3 regions of the Streptosporangium longisporum genome follow, and region 2 is predicted to be linked to each of the others. Evidence: riboswitches for the same ligand, from Rfam matches in the RefSeq annotation. Region 2 holds a riboswitch; each other region holds the start of a gene.
What was found. Region 2 has a riboswitch for S-adenosylmethionine ahead of ABD832_RS12380 (aminotransferase class V-fold PLP-dependent enzyme). Riboswitches for the same ligand answer to the same signal wherever they lie in the genome.

Region 1: another riboswitch for S-adenosylmethionine. It lies ahead of thrC (threonine synthase); the one in region 2 lies ahead of ABD832_RS12380 (aminotransferase class V-fold PLP-dependent enzyme).
Region 3: another riboswitch for S-adenosylmethionine. It lies ahead of ABD832_RS22040 (hypothetical protein); the one in region 2 lies ahead of ABD832_RS12380 (aminotransferase class V-fold PLP-dependent enzyme).

What each region holds. Positions count from the first base shown of each region.
Region 1 covers NZ_BAAAWD010000014.1:466,522-468,778, reverse strand. The annotation lists gene ABD832_RS25455 (S1 family peptidase) at 1-1,006, shown strand, start outside; SAM riboswitch class I at 1,241-1,381, shown strand; gene thrC (threonine synthase) at 1,396-2,257, shown strand, end outside.
Region 2 covers NZ_BAAAWD010000006.1:1,804,024-1,806,280, reverse strand. The annotation lists gene ABD832_RS12385 (TerC family protein) at 89-1,021, opposite strand; SAM riboswitch class IV at 1,222-1,337, shown strand; gene ABD832_RS12380 (aminotransferase class V-fold PLP-dependent enzyme) at 1,392-2,257, shown strand, end outside.
Region 3 covers NZ_BAAAWD010000012.1:183,265-185,521, forward strand. The annotation lists gene ABD832_RS22035 (MFS transporter) at 1-139, shown strand, start outside; gene ABD832_RS22040 (hypothetical protein) at 251-1,324, opposite strand; SAM riboswitch class IV at 1,360-1,471, opposite strand; gene ABD832_RS22045 (DUF402 domain-containing protein) at 1,524-2,045, shown strand; gene ABD832_RS22050 (enoyl-CoA hydratase) at 2,123-2,257, opposite strand, start outside.

The DNA.
Region 1 (2,257 bases), on a different contig from region 2:
GTCCTCCGGTCTCGACCAGGCCGCCGTGATCGTGCTGCCCTCCACCGAGGCGCCGTTGCCGCTGTACGACCTGCTCGGCGGCAACGCCTACTACATCAACACCGTCAACCGCTGCTCGGTCGGCTTCTCCGTCCTCAAGGGGACCCAGCAGGGGTTCGTCACCGCCGGTCACTGCGGCAGGCAGGGTGCGCCCACCCTGGGGTTCAACCGCCTGGCCCAGGGGATCTTCCAGGGGTCGGTCTTCCCGGGCAGCGACTACGCCTGGGTGGCCACCAACGCCGCCTGGACGGCCGTCCCCGGTGTGGACAACGGCGAGGGCGGCACGGTGCCCGTCGCCGGGGCCCGGGTCGCCATCGAGGGGGCCTCGGTCTGCCGTTCGGGCTCCACCACCGACTGGTACTGCGGTCTCATCCAGCAGCGTGACGCCAGCGTCACCTACCCCCAGGGCGCCGTCTTCCAGCTGACCCGTACCAGCGTCTGCGCCGAGCCCGGGGACTCCGGCGGACCGTTCATCGCCATCGACCAGGCCCAGGGCGTCACCTCCGGGGGATCGGGCGACTGCGCCGTCGGCGGCGTCACCTACTTCCAGCCGGTCGGCGAGATCCTCACCGCCTACGGCCTGGCCCTGAGGACCACGGCGGGCAATCCGCCGCCGCCGACCACCGGCACCTGCACCGGCTACCCCACCACCTACACCGGCGCGCTGGCCGCGGGGAGGTCCGTCTACCACCCCAGGAGCGTCTACTACCGGGCGGGCATCCCCGGGAACCACTTCGGGTGCCTGGACGGCCCCGCCGGTGCGGACTTCGACCTGTACCTGCAGAAGTGGAGCCGCTCCGCCTGGCGGGTCGTCGCCTCCTCCAGGAGCGCCGGCCCCGACGAGAAGATCACCTACAACGGGACGCCCGGTTTCTACCGTTACCGGGTGGTGAGCGTGGCCGGTTCCGGTGCCTACACCATAGGGCTCAGGGCGCCGTCCCCGCTCTCGGTCCGCAGCGGGTCCTGACCTCCGGCGGCCGCCTCCGGGCGGTCCGGTCCCCGGTCCGGTGTTCCCGCACGGTTCCGGCACGGTTCCGGCCCGGCCCCGGACCGGTGTCAGGGCCGGTGCCCCCGGCCGCCGCCGATGTCCGTGTCCGGCAGGTAACACGACGTGTCTCATACGGTGAGACGGCTTGCCGGGACGGCGGGGTGGCGAGGTAGAGTGCTGGAGACCTGCGCATCAGGTCGACAACTGAATACGTGCTCATCCAGAGGGGTGGAGGGACCGGCCCTGCGAAGCCCCGGCAACCCTCCCGGTTCAAGACTCGTGATCTGACGAGGTCGGCCGGGACAGGTGCCAATTCCGGTCTGTGACCAGGGTGGTCGCAGACGAAGATGAGGGAAAGGCCTCGCTTCATGGCGCTCGCAACCACTGAGAACATCACCTCGCTCGCCCACCAGGACGCGGGTGGGAGCTTCGGCCCCGCCGTGGCCCTGTCCTGTCGCGAGTGCGGTGCCCGCTACGACCTCGGCCCGAGCTTCGCGTGCATCGAATGTTTCGGGCCCCTCGAGATCGCCTACGACTTCGGGCGCGTGACCCGGGAGCAGATCGCCGAGGGGCCGGCCAACATCTGGCGTTACCGCTCACTGCTGCCCGTCCCGGCCGACGTGGCCACCAAGCCCAACATGGCACCCGGCTGGACCAAGCTCGTGAACGCCCGGAACCTGGCGCGCGAGCTCGGTATCCGCTCGCTGCACGTGAAGGACGACTCGGGCAACCCCACGCACTCCTTCAAGGACCGCGTGGTGGCCATCGCCGTGGAGGCGGCCCGCACCTTCGGCTTCCACACCCTGTCCTGCTCCTCCACCGGCAACCTGGCCGGTGCCGTGGCCGCCGCCGCCGCGCGGGCCGGGCTGGACTCCTGCGTGTTCATCCCCTCGAACCTGGAGCAGGCCAAGATCGTCATGGCCTCCGTGTACGGCGGCAGGCTGGTGGGCATCGAGGGCACCTACGACGACGTGAACCGTTTCTGCTCCGAGCTCATCGGCGACGAGCTGGGCGAGAAGTGGGGCTTCGTCAACGTCAACCTGCGGCCGTACTACGCCGAGGGCTCCAAGACGCTGGCCTACGAGATCGCCGAGCAGCTCGGCTGGCGCATCCCCGACCAGATCATCGTCCCGGTGGCCTCGGGCTCCCAGCTCACGAAGATCGACAAGGGGTTCAAGGAGCTGATCAGGCTCGGGCTCGTCGAGGACACCCCGTACAAGATCTTCGCCG
Region 2 (2,257 bases):
GTCCCCCTACCCCGCTCACCCGGCGCCGCTCACCCGGCCGTCCAGCTCCGTTCACCCGGCCGGACACCCACCGGCCGCCCGCCCGGCTTCACGCGGGACGATCCGTCCCGTCCGGTCGCACATCGGTCCCGGTCTCGGCTCCGGTCACGGACCCGCTCCCGGCCCCGGTTCCCGTCCCGGCTCCGGCGCCGGACCGCGCCCCGGCCTCCGCCGCGGACTCCGAGTGGCCCCGCGTCCCCGGCACGGCCGGCTCGCCCTCCCCCGAGGAGGCGTCCGGCTCGGCCTGGTAGCGGGAGTGCAGCTCGACCGGCTTCTGCGCCGTCTTGCGGCGCATCCGGATGTTCAGCAGCTCCACCAGCAACGAGAAGGCCATCGCGAAGTAGATGTAGCCCTTGGGGATGTGCTGCTCGAAGCCCTCGGCGATCAGCACGACGCCGATCAGCACCAGGAAGGACAGCGCGAGCATCTTGATGCTCGGGTGCTGGTCCACGAAGCGGCTGATCGGACCGGAGGCGAACAGCATCACCAGGACCGCGACGACGACGGCCGCGATCATGACGCCCAGCTCGTCCACCATGCCGACCGCGGTGATCACCGAGTCGAGCGAGAAGACGATGTCGAGGATCATGATCTGGACGATCACGGAGGCGTAGGAGGAGGCCATCCTGCCCCCGCCGTGGCCGGAGTCGCCCTCCAGGCTGCCGTGCATCTCGTGGACGCTCTTGGCCAGCAGGAACAGGCCGCCGAGTATCAGGATCAGATCTCGCCCGGATATCCCCTGCCCGAACACCTCGAAGAACGGCTCGGTGAGCCTCACCACCCAGGCGAGGGCCACCAGCAGGGCGAGGCGGCTGAGCAGGGCCACGAGGAGGCCCAGCCTGCGCGCCCGGTCCCGCTGCTCGGGAGGGAGCCTGCTCACCAGGATCGAGATGAAGATGATGTTGTCGATCCCCAGCACGATCTCCAGAGCGACAAGGGTGAAGAACCCTATCCATATCTCCGGGTTGGTCACCCAGTCCATTGCTTCCTCCTTTGTCGGCCCGTGGGGGAACAGAGCCGGCCGGCGGCCAGAACGGTTCTTCGGTTGACTCCCTGGACGACCGGGAGCCTCCAGGAGTTCCTCGCGCGCCCTTCCGTGTCGAAAGTCACCCCCGGTACCGGCCTGCGGCGCGTGTCCGGACTTGCGGAAGGGCGGCGGCCGTCGGTTATAGTTCCCCCGTAGGTCATGAGTGCCAGTGACAAGCCCCGGCTCGCTGGCCGGCAACCCTCGCGTCCGCGGCGGGGTGCCCCGGGTGAGGACCTGGTCCGGCACGAGGTGTGCCGGGCAAGCGCGGGCTTCGGGTGCCTATGTCTCATGGGTCGAGGTCCGATGACCTCGAAGGAGCACCGGCATGTCCACCCTGACGATCTTCGCCTCCACCACCGCTTTCACCGCTTCCACCGACGACGCCCGCACGGCCCACGCGACCGTCACCCCCGCGGCGCCGGCCACCGCGACCGGCGGACGGCCGATCCCCGCCGTGCTCGGCTCGGACCTGGAGGTCCCGGTGAAGGGCGGCAGGCTCGTCCGCTACGCCAACCTCGACTACGCCGCCAGCGCCCCCTGTCTGGAGCCGGTCAGCGCCGCCGTCGCCGCCGCGCTCCCGGCCTACTCCAGCGTCCACCGCGGCGCCGGGTACGCGTCCCAGCTGACCACGGCCCGCTACGAGCAGGCCCGGCACACGGTGCGCGCCTTCGTCGGAGCCCGCCCGCACGACTCGGTGATCTTCACCCGCAACACCACCGACGCGACCAACCTGCTGGCCCGGAGCCTGCCCGAGGGGACCACCGCGGTGGTCTTCGACACCGAGCACCACGCCTCGCTGCTGCCCTGGGACCGCGCGGTGCGGCTGCCGGTGCCGGCGTTCCCCGGCGAGGCCGTCCGCGCCGCCGACGAGGCGCTGTCCTCGATCGAGGGCCCGGCGCTGCTGGTGGTGACCGCGGCCTCCAACGTCACCGGCGAACTCTGGCCGATCGCCGCGCTGGCCCACATCGCGCACCGGTACGGCGCGCGCATCCTGGTCGACGCCGCGCAGCTCGTCCCGCACCGCCGCCTCAACCTGACCGCGCTCGACCTGGACTACGTGGTCTTCTCCGGTCACAAGCTCTACGCCCCCTTCGGCACGGGCGCGCTGGTCGGCCGCTCGGACTGGCTGGCCGACGCCGAGCCGTACCTGCGGGGCGGTGGCGCGGTGAGGGCCGTCACCGACGACGGGGC
Region 3 (2,257 bases), on a different contig from region 2:
CGCCCCCACCCTGTACGGGGCCGCGGCGCTGCTGGCGGTCTCCTGCCTGGGCGTGCTGCTCCTGCCCGACATCCGCAGGCTCGGCCACCGGAGCACGGACGCCGTCCCCGAGGCCGTGCCGAGCCACCCCGCGACGTAGCCGTGCCGTGCGGGACCGTGCGGGTCTCGCACGAGAACGGGCGGGACCGGGCGGGGACCTCCCCCGCGGCCGTGGCGGACGCGACCGGGCCGGGGGGCGTGCCGTGCGGGATCAGATGGGGTGCCGTCCCCACACCGGAGCCGTCGTGAGGATCCTGGAGTACCTCGTCTCGGTCCTGGTGGCCGGTCTCCTGCGCGGCGCCCTGGCCCACGGGTCAGCGCCCGAGGCCGTGACCGCCGTCCTGTCCGGCGACCACACGGGCCGTCCGGTGTCGACGAGGACCGCGGAGGTCACGGCCCCCGGGGCGGTGGGGCTCTGTGCCCGCCAGCGTCCCTCGTACCGGTCGATCACCAGGTCGGCGCCGAGGAAGACGACCACGCCCGCCTCGGCGAGTGCGCGGAGTTCCTCCAGGTACGACGCGGGCGAGCCACCGGCGAGATGGTCGGAGAACTCCCGGAACCAGGGGTCGGACACGCCGGCCTCGGCGAGGACGGCGCGGACGGAGAGCAGGGCGAGGACCATGGCGTGGTCGGCGCTGTGCGCCGGGTCGGAGCGCCGTTCCAGGTCGGCGGCGAGGTAGCCGCGCATCCACCTGCGCACCCCCGCCCGGTCGCCGAACCGGATGCCGTGCAGCGGCCGGTCGAGACGGTCGAGGTCGAGCCGGTCGGGGTGCCGGGGGACGGCGGCGCGGACGAGCCTGCGCATCGCGGGGCTGTTCCACTCCTCGGCCGCGAAGGCCTCCTCGAACTCCTCCCAGGTCGACCGCGTCCGCTCCGGGTGGGCGGTGATGAGCTCGTGGTAGTACGCGAAGGCGAGTTCCTTGGCCACCAGGGGCCACAGGTCGCGGCGGAGGTTCCACGGCCCCGTGCCCAGCGTGTCGCGGGTGACGAAGCGCGGCACCGGCGGCTCGGCGCCGCCGAAGGGGTGGGCGAACCCGCGGTGGTGCGGCACGCCGCGCGAGGACCCCACGTGCAGCAGGGGCTCGCGTCCGCCGGGCAGGTAGACCAGCTCCCCGTCGTACCCGCGGGCGAACCGGCCGCCCCTGCCCGAGGTGAGCGGCACCAGCAGGCCGGCCAGGGCCGGCCCCATCCCCTTGACGATCACCGGCTCCCCGGCCGGGACGCCGTCCGGATCGAGGGCGAGGGGTTCGGGATGGTCGGGTTCCGGTGTGGCGCTCTGCGACATGTGGCACTCCCGTACACGTCTCGGCGGCCCGGCGGGGGCCGCGTCCGCGGCACGCCGACCGTGCCGCCGGGTTTTCCCCGGAGGCGCCCCTCGCGACGGAAGGGGCGCCGGTCAGCCGGCCGGGGTCTCACATCGACGCGTTTAACCTATTTAAAAGGTAGGAAATGCATGGATCATTGTCAAGCCCTACTGTCGAAGGATGTCCTACGAGATCGTGAACGTGGTCTACCGCAAGTACGACGGATCGCTGCACTGGCACCACCGCGGCCTGCTGCTCGGCGAGGACGAGCACGGGGTGTGGACGGGCTGCGTGGCCGGTTCCAGCGGCCACAAGGGGGACGGCCCCGCCATCGCCTGGCCGCAGCCCTTCGTGATGCTCTTCCCCCGCGACGCCTGGTGGACGGCCGCCTTCAACGCCGCCCCGAACAAGCACGAGATCTACTGCGACATCTCCACGGTGCCCGAGTGGCGCGACGGCGAGGTCACCATGATCGACCTCGACCTCGACGTGATCCGGACCCGCCGTGACGTGCTCAAGGGCCGCACCAGGCGGATCTTCCTGGACGACGAGGACGAGTTCGAGGAGCACCGGATCCGGTACGCGTACCCGCCCGACGTGGTGCAGAACGCCCGCGACTCGGCCGCCTGGCTGATGAAGGCCGTCACCGCCGGAACCCCTCCCTTCGGCGCCACTCCGCACTGGCTCTCCCTGGTCACCTGAGCCCGCCTGACCCGGCAGAACCCGCACGACCAGACGGGCCCTTCCACATCAAGGGCCCGTCCACGACGAGGGCTCGTCTACAGCGGTGGGAAGGCGGGGGCGCGGCGTTCGACGAAGCTGGCCACGCCCTCCACGAAGTCCGGGCGGGTGAAGGACTCGGCCATCAGGCGCACGGCCGCCGACTCCGAGGACTCCAGGCTCTGCTGCCAGTC